3 linked regions of the Halioglobus japonicus genome follow. The protein of the gene in region 1 binds, or shares a complex with, the protein of each later gene. Links are inferred from orthologs where the notes say so. Each region holds a gene or a part of one and is shown in the gene's direction. Other genes may lie near its edges.

What was found.
Region 2: the proteins of dnaN (region 1) and dinB are in contact, whole or in part, in a solved structure (PDB 1OK7), measured with the Escherichia coli proteins. The link is inferred for Halioglobus japonicus from one-to-one orthologs.
Region 3: the proteins of dnaN (region 1) and holA are in contact, whole or in part, in a cryo-EM structure (PDB 8GIZ), measured with the Escherichia coli proteins. The link is inferred for Halioglobus japonicus from one-to-one orthologs.

The regions. Positions count from the first base shown.
Region 1 is NZ_CP019450.1:619,721-624,691, reverse strand. Bases 1,131-4,117 are described here. They hold dnaN (DNA polymerase III subunit beta), read left to right. Parts: upstream 1,131-2,065; coding sequence 2,066-3,169; downstream 3,170-4,117. Other genes in these bases: BST95_RS02950 (phospholipase D-like domain-containing protein), read right to left, coding at 3,202-4,117; dnaA (chromosomal replication initiator protein DnaA), read left to right, coding at 1,131-1,985. Also shown: more of dnaA, read left to right, coding at 441-1,130; more of BST95_RS02950, read right to left, coding at 4,118-4,971. UniProt on the Escherichia coli protein: Confers DNA tethering and processivity to DNA polymerases and other proteins. Acts as a clamp, forming a ring around DNA (a reaction catalyzed by the clamp-loading complex) which diffuses in an ATP-independent manner freely and bidirectionally along dsDNA.
Region 2 is NZ_CP019450.1:2,943,736-2,948,005, forward strand. The notes cover bases 159-3,125. They hold dinB (DNA polymerase IV), read left to right. Parts: upstream 159-763; coding sequence 764-2,488; downstream 2,489-3,125. Other genes in these bases: BST95_RS13855 (LysR family transcriptional regulator), read left to right, coding at 159-730; BST95_RS13865 (Lrp/AsnC family transcriptional regulator), read right to left, coding at 2,496-2,930; BST95_RS13870 (type III PLP-dependent enzyme domain-containing protein), read left to right, coding at 3,080-3,125. In the rest of the region: more of BST95_RS13855, read left to right, coding at 1-158; more of BST95_RS13870, read left to right, coding at 3,126-4,267. UniProt on the Escherichia coli protein: Poorly processive, error-prone DNA polymerase involved in translesion repair and untargeted mutagenesis. Copies undamaged DNA at stalled replication forks, which arise in vivo from mismatched or misaligned primer ends.
Region 3 is NZ_CP019450.1:1,287,354-1,291,474, reverse strand. Bases 159-2,976 are described here. They hold holA (DNA polymerase III subunit delta), read left to right. Parts: upstream 159-971; coding sequence 972-1,982; downstream 1,983-2,976. Other genes in these bases: imuA (translesion DNA synthesis-associated protein ImuA), read left to right, coding at 2,136-2,873; BST95_RS06110 (LPS-assembly lipoprotein LptE), read left to right, coding at 438-962; leuS (leucine--tRNA ligase), read left to right, coding at 159-419. Outside these bases: more of leuS, read left to right, coding at 1-158; BST95_RS06095 (OsmC family protein), read left to right, coding at 3,015-3,452; BST95_RS06090 (DUF2788 domain-containing protein), read left to right, coding at 3,482-3,694; BST95_RS06085 (O-acetyl-ADP-ribose deacetylase), read left to right, coding at 3,691-4,121. UniProt on the Escherichia coli protein: Part of the beta sliding clamp loading complex, which hydrolyzes ATP to load the beta clamp onto primed DNA to form the DNA replication pre-initiation complex.

The DNA.
Region 1 (4,971 bases):
GGCCGAAAAAAGGTGGGGTATTCTATTGAAATGGCGTGGTTAATTCAATCTATTGCTTGGTAATTTTCCGGGTGTCGCGAGCGCGCTAAAAAGCTTGCAGAGCGCCGAAACCTGGATTGATTGGCAATCCCGCGCCAGTACTGGGGTAGCGCCATCAGCTCACACTTTTTGCATAATAAATAGACAGGTTATCCACAGAAAAACTTATAAAAACTATTTCCAACCACCTTGGTTAAAAAATAATCTAACCATTAATAAGTGATTGAAATATATACATTTTTAAAAAATTTATCCTCTAAAAATTGTTGTGGATAAGTGGCGCACGTGGCGCTATTATTCTTTGACCGCCAGGCGGCTCTGATGCTTGGCTAAAATAACGTTTTTATATACTTCTGATGATAGAAAGGCGCGGCATTGGGCCTCGCTTTAAGGGGATAGCTTTGCCTGGAGTAGTTTGGCAACAGTGTATCGACCGGCTGCAAGACGAATTGCCTTCGCAGCAGTTTAATACCTGGATTCGGCCTTTAGAGGCCTCAACGGACGGACAGAGTCTCACCCTGTTTGCGCCCAATCGTTTTATTAAAGATTTCGTATCCGATAAATTCGCAACTCGGATCGCCGAGTTGGTAAGTGAGTTAGAGCCGAGCAACCAGCTGGACGTGGTGCTTGAGATCGGCGCGGGTCGGCCAGTGCCTGAACGGGTAGCAGTGGAACAGCCTCGTGTGGCGCGGGCGTCTATGAGCATGTCTGCAGACCCAGTTGTGCCGGCAAGTCGACCACAACCGATTCAAGAGACGCCAGCGCCAGCCACACCTGCAGCATTTACGCCCCCGCCCAGTAGCGACATGGCCCCCGCTGTGTCTGGCTTTGCGGTTTCGCGTAACCCTGACGGCGTCAAAGCGGCTGTAAGCGAACCGGCTCAGAATCCGGCACGGCAATCCGAAATAGCCGGATCACTGCAGCATCAAAATGGTCTGGTGGAAAATTACACTTTCACCAACTTTGTGGAGGGTAAATCAAACCAGCTGGCATTGGCTGCGGCGCGTCAGGTGGCGGAAAATCCCGGCGATTCTTACAACCCGCTGTTTCTTTATGGCGGTGTCGGTCTCGGCAAGACGCACCTGATGCACGCGGTAGGCAATGCGCTGCGTCAGCAAAAGCCGGATGCCAAAATTGTCTATCTGCACTCCGAGCGTTTTGTCGCCGATATGGTCAAGGCACTGCAGTTGAATGCAATCAGTGATTTCAAGCGCTATTACCGGTCGGTGGATGCCTTGCTCATCGATGACATTCAGTTTTTCGCCAAGAAAGATCGTTCTCAGGAAGAATTTTTCCACACCTTTAATGCCTTGTTGGAAGGCGGCCAGCAGATGATTCTCACCTGCGATCGTTATCCCAAGGAGATCGATGGACTTGAGGAGCGTTTGAAGTCGCGCTTTGGTTGGGGGCTTACGGTAGCCGTTGAACCACCGGAGCTGGAAACGCGGGTGGCGATTCTGATGAAAAAGGCCAATCAGGCGCGGGTTGATCTGTCGCCTGATGCCGCATTCTTCATTGCCCAGCGTGTCAGATCCAATGTACGGGAGCTCGAAGGTGCGCTGAAAAGGGTGATAGCAAGTGCTCACTTCACAGGTCGGGACATCGATATTGACCTGATCAAGGACAGTCTCAAGGATTTGCTCGCACTGCAGGACAAGCAAGTGAGCCTGGATAATATTCAGCGCACCGTCGCTGAGTATTACAAGATTAAAGTGGCCGATCTGATGTCGCGTCGCCGCAGTCGTTCCGTTGCCCGGCCGCGTCAGGTCGCCATGGCGCTGGCCAAGGAGCTGACAAATCACAGCCTTCCTGAGATTGGTGACAGCTTTGGTGGCAGAGATCACACGACAGTTCTTCACGCATGTCGTAAAATCAAAGAACTTCGTGAAACTAACTCTGATATTCGCGAAGATTATAAGAACCTGCTGAGATCTCTCACCACCTGAGGGTGAGAGAGATGGGAAGTTTTGTTTTTTAATAGCGCGAATGCATTGTTCGCCGATTGGGCCAAGGAATAACGAATCATATGAAATTCACGATTTCACGGGATGCATTGATCAAGCCGTTGAATCTTGTGGCGGGCGTGGTAGAACGCCGTCAAACTCTCCCTATTCTCGCCAATGTGTTATTGGAGCTCGAAGGTGACCGGCTGTCTCTGACAGGTACTGACCTAGAGGTAGAGCTTGTTGGTCGTGTGCAGCTGCCGGCGGCAGGCGAACCCGGTGAAGTTACCGTGCCTGCCCGTAAACTGGTGGATATCTGCAAATCACTTCCGGAAGGCAGTGACATCAGTTTCACCGCTGAAGATTGCAAGGTCACTGTTAAATCGGGCCGCAGCCGATTTACTCTGTCTACCCTGCCGGCCCGGGAGTTTCCTAACGTCGAAGACAGTATGGGAACTCACCAGTTCACGATTAAGCAGGGCCAGCTCAAGCGCCTGATCGACCGCACCGGTTTTGCCATGGCGCAGCAGGACGTTCGCTACTACCTGAACGGGATGTTGTGGGAGCTCAAGGAGCAGAGCCTGCGTGTTGTGGCCACCGATGGACACCGCCTGGCACTGTGCACCCTACCAGAGCCGGTGCAGGTCAATGACGACACCCAGGTGATTCTGCCACGCAAGGGTGTGTTGGAAATGGCGCGCCTGTTAATGGAAGACGATGAAGATATCGCTATCGTGATTGGCAGCAATCATATTCGCGCTACTACCAATGAGTTTACCTTTACCTCCAAGCTGGTAGACGGCAAATTTCCGGATTATCAGCGGGTATTGCCCCGCAACCCGAACAAGATAGTGCTCGGATCTCGTCTGGAACTGCGCCAGGCCTTTACCCGTACAGCGATTCTGTCCAACGAAAAGTATCGTGGCGTCAGGCTGAAACTGACTGACAATAGCCTGGATATTGTGGCTAACAACCCCGAGCAGGAAGAAGCAGAAGAGGCCGTGCCCGTGGATTACCAGGGTGAATCCCTGGAGATTGGCTTTAACGTCAGTTATTTGCTGGACGTGTTGTCTGTATTGAGCGGCGAGCAGATCAAAATGTCACTGTCTGATGCCAACAGCAGCGCATTGCTGGAGGAATCGGACGAAGGTGACTCAGTTTACGTGGTAATGCCTATGAGGCTGTAGCGGGCGCAAGTCTATCCAGCCCCATCGCGGGTCTAGAATTGATATTCAAGGCCCGTGGCCCTCAGGGTCCGAAAGATGCGTCGCTGATTTCGCACCGCAGTGCCTTTCATACCACCCGCTTCTATAACCTGTCGCCGCATTTCCAGCCATTCGGGTGAACCCCACAGGTAGGATTCGTTCTTCAAGCGCTCAAACTCGTCGATCAGGTCCTGGCGAAGGCCTTCGCTCTCGAACAAGAAACCCATTTCGTTGTTGAATAATCGAGACCGGTGATCGAAGTTGGCTGTTCCGATAAAACCGTATTTGTCGCCTATCAGGTACTTGGCGTGCAGTTTTCCGTAATGTTTGTCACCACCGAGCGCTACATCATCAAGCTTGCCGGTTTCATAGATCTGTAGCTGGGGGTGATTGACGAGCTTCAGCCAGGTGTCACTGCCCACTAGCTCGTGACTTGTTTCATCTGCGCCCACTTCGCGCTGCCAGACGTGTTTGTAGTCTTTTCCCAAAAGCATGCGCGGTGCCATGTCCATATCCACAATGGCTTGCGCGGCCGCGTTGTCTGAGGTGAGCACAGAATTGGTAATCATTTCGTATCGGTGTTCTGGAGCCTCTGCAAGCCAGTCAAGTATCCGCTGGGCTTCGTCTAGGAATAGATTGCCTTGCTTGTCGTAGTATTTAGCGAGAAACAGATAGGGTGAGACAACTCGAATGTGGGTGCGGTCATCAAGCTCACGCACCTGTTCGAGCTGGTAGATGATGGAGTTCGGGTTATTGGCGAGATTGTTGGCGGCATCGGTAATCACTTTCCGATTGGTCAGATTGGCGAACTCGTGGGCTATCTGTACGTCCGCGTCTCGCCAGTCTTCGGATAGGTAGACTTCCATGTCTGCGAAGTATGGTTGGATGCGCGATAGTGACTTCAGCTGATTGAGTGATTCTTTAAATCGCTCGCGTCGTTTGGTATAGAGGTCTAATCCTGTAATGAACTGTCGGGAGCGGATCCTCCGATTGGTTTCATGGAGTGACAGTAGGCTGAAGTAGATTTCAGAGATCGCCCCAACGGTTTCGCGGTGCTCTGTCATATCCCTGGCGCGTAGTAAAATCTCAGCGTCGTTGTACGTGTCAGGGTTGGGCGACCCATCTTCTTTAATACCGTAGTAAGACAGCGACACATTGCGTCCGCCAGTAATGACTTTGGCGATCTCTGGTACGAAACCATCGACAACCATCAATTTGTCGTGGGAGCGACGGTTGACTGTAAATGGTGACTTTGAAGGCGCATTGAATAGGAAGACCTGTATGCGCGCGCGCCGGGTCGTCATTTCTCCCGCCTTGTTGCGAATAAAGCCGGCTTCCCGTTCACAACTGTGTAGCGCCCGCAGCCAGCGCTTGCTCAGAGTCATTGAGCCGATCGCGTCGACCATCAGGCGGATATCGACGCCGCGCTTGACCGCGTCGCACATGGCGCCCATGATCGCCAACCCGGCTAGGTCAGCTTTGAAGATGTAGTACACCGCATCTACGCTGTACAGCGCCTCTTCAATCAGGTGCACTTTGGTGACTAGCGAGCGGATGGCATCCTGTTCGCGACTGCCGAGCAGTTTTACCTGGCTGCCCTTGACTGGGATACTCGCATCGATACCGATTTGGAGTGGATCCTTGCCCAACTCCTCATTGGTGAGGCTGCTGCGGATCCTGTACCACTCGTTGATATTGGGGTCATCGATAGCGCCGGTTGGCGGGCAGTTCTCCAGTGCTTGTCGGTCCGCAGGGCACTGGTCAGCGGGAATGTTGGTCGTGGC
Region 2 (4,270 bases), 2.3 Mb from region 1 along the record:
CGCCAGTAATAAGCTGTCTCTAAATGCCACGGGGCACACGGTCCGCAAGGAAGCCGAATCGCTGCTCGCCCACTGCCAGCATTTTGAAGACCTTTTGCATACGCACCAGTCACTGGGACACATCAAGGTTGGCGCGAGCTTTACCATAGGCAACCATCTCGCCACCCGTTACCTGGCCGGCTATCTTGGCAAGTATCCCGAGGCCGACGTCCGCCTGGAGATCGCCAATACCCCGGAAATTGTGGCCAAAGTCCTCAACTACGAGGTCGATATCGGCATGATCGAAGGCGAGTATCAGCACCGGGAACTGGAACTGATTCCCTGGCGAGACGATGAACTGGTGGTGTTCTGCGCGGCCAATCATCCACTGGCGGAGAAAAAGACCCTATCGACCCGGGATATTCGCGAGGCAGCATGGATATTGCGCGAGCCGGATTCCGGTGCTCGTCACACCTTCGACCGTGCCATGGCGGGATTGCTTTCGGAGCTGAACGTTTATATGGAGTTCATGCACAATGAAGCGATTAAAAATGCCGTAGAATCGGGCCTGGGCATCGGCTGTCTGTCCCGCATTGTACTGGAGCGCAATTTCGCCAATGGCGATCTCGTGCCACTGACCCTGCCCCGCCGCGATCTGCGTCGTAGCTTTTACTTCGTCCTGCCCAGGCAGCGCTACCCAATCGAGTCGGTGAGCTACTGGATGGATACCTGTCGCTCCGTCGACACCTGAACTAAGATAGGCTTTTTTGGAGGAGTCCGCCCCATGGCCAGTGGCCATACCAACAAGCACACCGCCCGCTCAGCCCAGACCAGACTGCGCTTTATCAACGCTGCCCAGAAGCTATTTGCCGAGCGCGGTGTTGACGTCGTATCTCTGAACGAGGTGACAAAAGCTGCCGGGCAGAAAAACCGCAACGCGTTGCAATATCATTTCGGCAACCGGCAGGGGCTCATACAGGCTATTCTCGATTACCATGCCGATCCGGTCGAGGCACTGCGAAACCGGTTCCTGGCGAGCGCCGAGCTCGAGCAATGGTCGCCCGCAGAGCAGGTCGCCCGCACCCTCGTCACACCATTGGGAGAGTATCTGAAGAGCACCCCCGAGGGTGAGTATTACGTGAGAATTCTGTCGCAACTGGCGGCCACTAACAGCCCGACAACCAATCCAGGCGCCGATTCACAAATCAGTTTCCGCGATGTCCCTGCCCTGGAACCCCTGGTTGCCAGGGCGCTGTCACACCTCGGCCAGGCGGAGGCTAGGCGCCGCCTGTTTCTGGCGGTGTCGATTAATTTCCACAGTATTGCAGACATCTGCAGCGCCTTTGGCGACAAGCCCCGTCAACGCAGCATCATGCTCGACCAGGTAGCCGGCGCCATTGCAGCCACGCTGGAAGCCCCGCCAGGAACTGAGTTGAGCCAGCGCAAAATCATCCACATTGACGCGGATTCCTTCTACGCGTCTGTCGAGATGCGCGAAGACCCCAGTTTGGTCGGCCACCCCATCGCCGTGGGCGGGCGCACTGGCCGTGGCGTCATTGCCACCTGCAACTACGAGGCCCGTAAGTTCGGTGTGCACTCCGCCATGCCCAGTAGCCGCGCCCGACAGCTGTGCCCCCAGTTGCAAATTCTCAAACCGCGCTTTGAGCTTTATCGCGAGGTGTCTCGCCAGTTCCACCAGGTATTTAACCGCTATACAGATGTCATCGAACCACTCAGCCTAGATGAGGCCTATCTCGATGTCAGCGCAGCCACTGCCTGCCGTGGCAGCGCCACCCTTATTGCCGAAGACATACGCGCGAGTATTAAGCGCGAGCTGAATCTGACCGTTTCGGCGGGTGTCGCTCCGAATAAGTTTCTTGCCAAGGTCGGAAGCGACTGGAACAAGCCCGACGGCTGCTTCACGATCGCGCCGGAGCAGGTCGCAGAATTTGTGGCCGATCTTCCTGTGGCAAAAATCAATGGGGTCGGCAGCGTCACTGCTGCCAAGCTGGAAAAACTGGGCGCGACCACCTGCGGGGAGTTGCAAAAGATACCGCTGGAAACCCTGGCCCGACGCTTTGGCAAATACGGCATACGCCTGTCACGCCTTGCCCACGGTGACGATAATCGCCCGGTACAGACCAGCCGCATTCGCAAATCCATCTCGGTGGAGAACACCTATGCCGACGATCTTAAAGATACCGGAGCCATGCAACTCGCACTGGAAAAAATCCTCGAAGAACTTGAATCCCGATTTCACCACATTGACGAGCAGTACCACCCGCACAAGCGATTTGTAAAAGTAAAATTCAATAACTTCGAACAGACGACCATCGAAGAGGTCATTCCCGCCAACGGGGAGCACTGGTTACAACCGGTGGCCTACCGGGCACTGTTGGAGAGAGCGTGGCAGCGCCAGAGCCGACCGGTCCGATTGCTGGGGGCGGGACTGCGGCTAAACCCTCGCAGCGAAGTGCGGGAAGCGCAGCTGGCGCTGTTTGAAGCCTGATCTGCGTCTAGCGTCGATCAAACTTTGTAGATAGGACAATCGCCGAATCTGTGTCCCGAACACCTTCGGTCTCGCCAATTCGGTCCAGGGTGGTGTCGAGCTCTGCCGGACTGTGCACCCGCATCAGTGCCACCATATCGATTTTGCCACTAACGGTGTACAAGGCCTCAACCTGAGGAAGTTTCTCAAGGGCACTGGTTACCATCGCCCCCTTGCGTGGATCTACCACCAGATTGACGTAAGCCTGTATTGTTTCCGCGCGATAACTGTCGCTCAGCTTGACCTTGTAACCGGTAATGACGCCATTGCTTTCCAGGGCCGTAAGGCGCTTTTGCACCGTCGTGCGCGACAAATCCAGTTCCCGTGCAAGCTCACTGACGCTCTGACGCGCATTGCGCTGCAGTGCCTTCAACAGCCGTTTATCGTTCTTACTCAGCTCCACTTCAGCTCCCCCACAACCAACAATTAACAAATTGAACATTATGCTGGTCAATTTGGCACCTATTTGACCATATTAACCAGTTATTGCAACTGCCAATTCATCACCCGATAGCCACACAATGAATGCATAACAACCTCAGGAATACCGACATGACAGGTGACATCAAACAACAATGGCAGCAAGACCGGCGCGAGACCTACTCCTGTACCGGTGGCTTCATCGCCAGCGCTCAGCCGGAAGATTCTGCCTACCTGTTCTGCGCTGCCAAACTGGAAACCCGCGCGGCCGACTTTCTGAGCAACTTCAATGGTGCGGTCAGCTATGCTGTCAAGGCCAACCCCGAAGCCCGAATTCTGCAGACCTTGCGTCGCAGCGGCGTGCAGCACTTCGACGTTGCATCCCTGGAGGAAGTTCGCTCTACCCTGGCCATCGCGCCACAAGCAACGCTGCACTTTAACAATCCTATCAAGGACGACACATCAATAGCTGAAGCCTACCAGCGCTATGGCGTACGCTCATTTGCCCTCGACGAGACTGCCGAGCTGGAGAAAATCTACCGGGCCTGCGGTGGCGACCCTGAGGTTCGCTACACCGTTCGCTTCAAACTGGAACACAGTGGCGCCGCGTACGACTTTGGCAGCAAGTTCGGCGCTACGCCCGATGCAGCCGTACAGCTGCTACGCCTCGTCAAGGCGCGGGGCGGCCGCCCCGCACTCACCTTCCACCCGGGCTCACAGTGTGTTGAGCCCGCCATGTACGGCCGCTATCTCGAAGTGGCGGGCGATATTATTGAGCGCGCGGGTGTTGCGCCAGAACTGGTCAACGTCGGAGGTGGCTTTCCCGTTCAATACGCTGGCGCCGATGTGCCCGAACTGGCCACGTTCTTCGCTGAAATTCATTCCGCTGCCGAGCGCTTTCTGCCTGCTGGCACGCCGCTTATGTGTGAACCTGGACGCGCCATGGTGGCGGACAGCGTCTCGCTGCTGACCCGGGTCATTCATGTACGTGAAAACGGCCACAGCCTGTTTGTAAACGACGGGGTGTACGGCGGTATGCAGGAACAGCTGCTGATTGACCTGCAAATGCCCGTGCGCGCCTGGCGTGGCGACAGCCTGCTCAGCGGACCGGTCAACGAGTACCACGTGTTCGGACCTACCTGCGACCCTGTCGATAAGCTGTCGCGAACCACACCGCTACCGAAGGACCTGCGCGCCGGAGACTACATCGAATTCGGCTTGCTGGGTGCCTATGGTTCAGCCACGAGCACCGGCTTTAATGGCTTCCGCTCCGGGGGCTATCGCGACATTCTGGTCGCTCAGGATTTTAGCGCTCGCTAGTTG
Region 3 (4,121 bases), 670 kb from region 1 along the record:
CCTTTAACACCGCCATCGCCGCGGTCATGGAGTTGTGCAACGAGCTGGGCAAACTGGACGACAGCGACCAGAGCCGCGCGGTACTGGACGAAGCGTTGCGCGCCATCGTGCTAATGCTCAACCCCATCACGCCGCACATCTGCCACGAGTTATGGCCGGCGCTCGGCGGCACAGGCGACGTGCTCAATGCGCCCTGGCCCAGTGTCGACGAAGACGCACTCACCCGCGACAGCATTGAAATGGTGGTTCAGGTGAACGGCAAGGTCCGCGCCAAGATGAACATTGCCGCCAATGCCGACAAGGATGCTGCCGAAGCGGCGGCCCTGGCTCAGGACAATGTGCAGCGTTTCCTGGAAGGCGTGACCGTGCGCAAGGTGATTGTAGTACCGGGCAAATTGGTTAATATTGTTGCCAACTGATTAAGGCCGGAACCCATTATGCAGCGGCGCCTCGCCACCCTTGTTATCGCTCTTTGCGCCACAGCCATGGTATCCGGCTGTGGCTTCCACCTGCGCGGCAGCGGCGGCGCCAGTGTTCCAGAGGAATGGCGCTCGCTGTTTCTGGTCACCAGTAATCCCAACAGCGAATTCAGTCGCGAGGTGAAGCTGCGCTTCGCCAATGCCGGCATTGAATGGGCCGACGACCGCGCCGACGCCAACTATCTGCTGGTACTCGGACCGGAGCGTTTCAGCCAGCGAAACCTGTCACTGGATGCCGACACCCGAGCGGCGGAATTCGAACTGACCATGCGTTCGACATTCTCGATCAACAACGCCAGAGGCAAGGGCGTCATGCCCGACACCACCGGCACGGTGATCAAGCAGATGGAAAACGACCCCCAGAACGTCGTGGGCAAGGCCGAGGAGATCCGCATCCTCAAGGCGGAGATGCGCAGTGAACTGTCGCAGCAGATTCTGCGCCGCATCGCCTTCTTCGCCGCCAGCCAGACGCCCGAGGCCTGACACCTCGCGATGCGCCTGTACCCCGAGAAACTCGCCGGCCATCTCAAGCAGCAACTTCTCCCCGTTTACCTGATTAGTGGCGACGAGCCTCTGCTGGTACAGGAGTGCTGTGATTTGGTGCGCAAGGCCGCACGCGACGCCGGCTGCACCGACCGCGAAATTATCGATGTGGTGCCGCGCTTCAAGTGGGATGAAATTCTGCACAGTGCGTCCAGCATGTCACTGTTCGCCGAGCGCAAACTGGTGGAAATACGCATGCCCTCGGGCAAGCCCGGCGCCGATGGCAGCAAGGCCCTGTGCGAGTATCTCGATATGGCTGCCGGCAGCGACGACATCCTGCTGATTGTGTCCGGCAAGATCGATAAGCAGTCCACCAATAGCAAATGGTACAAGGCCCTGGACAAGGCCGCCGCCACGGTGCAGATCTGGCCCATTGAAGCCCGTGACCTGCCGCGCTGGTTGCAGCAACGCTGCAGCGCCGCCGGCCTCAGCATCGATAACGACGCTCTGCAGTTGCTGTGTGAGCAGGTGGAGGGCAATCTGCTGGCAGCGGTACAAGAAGTGGAGAAACTCAAGTTGCTGGCCAGCGATGGCCAGATCAACGCCGAGACCATTACCGCCTCGGTGTCCAATAACGCCCGCTACAACCTGTTTGATATGACCGACCATGCCCTCAAGGGCAATGCCGGCACCAGCCTGAAAATGCTCCACGGCCTGCGCGGCGAAGGCACCGAGCCGGCCGTAGCCCTGTGGGCTCTGCTCCGGGAAGTACGCACCCTGCACCAGGCCCGCCAGCAGGTCGATGCGGGGCAGTCACCCCAGCAGGTACTGGGCGGTTTGCGGGTGTGGAAAAACCGCATGCCCCTCATGCAGGGTGCACTGTCACGGCACAACAGCGTGACACTTACCGCATTGCTTGAACAGGCATCGGCCGTCGATGGCACCATCAAGGGCTTTGCCGCCGGCAAACCCTGGGACCAACTGGAAAACCTCGTTCTGCAGCTCGCCGCGAGCCGCTAACCCCCACCTGTCGCCTTTCAGGGCACGTCTCATTTTTGCCAACTAATACCCCTGCCCAGGGCCTTGCACTCTGCCTGCCACTCAACTACTGTTTATACATACAGTGTACAAACATACAGTAAACACAAAGCAGAACAACAAGAGAGGCCCGACATGAACCAGGCTCTGCAGCAAGTCATCAATCGCAACGACACCTGGCGCGGCAACTTCACCGCCCTGTCCGCCGATGGCGATCGCCACTGGCATGCCGGTAACAACCGGAACGACAACACCCTGGGCACCGGTTACAGCACCCTCGACAAAGAGTTGCGCGATGGCGGCTGGTCGCTGGGAAACACTGTGGAAGTGCTCAGTGATGGCTGTGGCATGGGCGCCATGGGCCTGTTTCTGCCTGCCATGGAAACCCTGAGCGCCGAGGGCCGCTGGCAGGTCTTCATCGCCCCACCTTTTACGCCCTACGCGCCGCTGCTCAAGGCCCGCGGTATTAACACCGAGCAAATCCTGCTGGTGCACCCGAAAAGCCGCGAAGATTTGCTGTGGGCCACCGAACAGGCCCTGCGCAGCAGCACCAGCAGCGCCGTGTTCAGCTGGTTGGGTGCCCACGAATACAGCTACGGTGAACTGCGTAAATTACAGCTGGCCGCCGCCGACAGCGACAGCCTGGCCGTGTTATTCCGCCCCCACAGTGCCGCCCGTAACCATGCGCCGGCAGGCCTGCGTCTGCAAATACGTGAATACCGTAAGGTACATATTCTCAAGCAGCGCGGCGGCAACCAGTATCTCGATGTAGCCCTGCCACCGGCCGAGGATATCCCGGAACAACCCCAGCTGTGGGAAGTACCCACCTGGCAGGACAGCCCCCAGCAGCAGCCGGCGTTCTCCTTCGCATAGTGCCACCTGCCGGCCTGGACAGACCCGGCCTGGCCAGGCCCGGCCGGGCGGGTAAGTTCACAATGGTTGCGTCATCACCATCAGCCGTGGCACCAAGAGTGCTACACTGCCTGCCGCCATACATAATAAGGAGCAGGCAGCATGCAAGATTTCCCCCACCACTATCACGTCAACGCCACCGCCCAGGTGACTGGTAATGTCGCTATCAATAGCGGCGCTATGCCACCGCTGGCCTCCGCACCACCGGCGGAATTCGGCGGCCCTGGCGACCAGTGGTCGCCAGAACATTTACTCATGGCCTCGGTGGCGGACTGCTTTGCACTCACCTTCCGAGCCATTGCCGCCGCCTCCAAGCTGGAATGGAGCGACCTGGCCGCCGACGCCGAGGGCGTGCTTGACCGGGTAGAGCGGGTCACCCAATTTACCGCAATTGCCGTCAAGGCCACGCTGACCGTGCCCGCCGGTGTCGACGAGGCCAAGGCCCAGCGCATACTGCACAAGGCCGAAGATGCCTGCCTGATCACCAACTCACTCAGTGCCGACACCCATCTGGAAACTGCTATAATCGCCGCCTCCTGAACAGGGCCGCACCGGCCCGGGAGTAGCATGTGGATGAGTGGCTGACAGAGTACGGCGTCACCATCGGGGTGTCCGCCCTTATTCTCTTTATGATGTTCATTGTGTGGGACCTGGCCAAGCGCAGTAACGCGGGCAGGTTCGGCACCATCATTCTGTATATTGGCCTGGCCATGGGTATGTTCGGCTTTGCCATCAAGTTTGTGATTTCCTACCTGCTGGAAAATGCCGGAGGCGTTGGGTGACTGTGCACCTGGCTTTGGGTGATATTACCCGGGCCGAAGTGGATGCTGTGGTGAATGCGGCCAATGAGGGCATGCTCGGTGGCGGGGGTGTCGACGGCGCCATCCACAGGGCCGCAGGCCCTGCCCTGCTCCAGGCCTGTCGCGATGTCCCCGCCACCAATGGCGTCCGCTGCCCCACCGGTGAAGCCCGCATTACCGATGCCGGGGCACTCACCGCACGCTATGTCATCCACACGGTGGGGCCGGTTTACGCCAGCGCCACCAACCCACCAGCCCTGCTGAGCGCAGCGTATCGCAACAGCTACCAGCTCGCCCTGCAACACGATTGCCACTCCCTGGCCGTACCGGCGATCTCCTGTGGGGTGTACGGCTACCCGCTGGAAGAAGCGGCAGCCATCGCCGTGGCGGTAAGCACCGATGCCGCCTT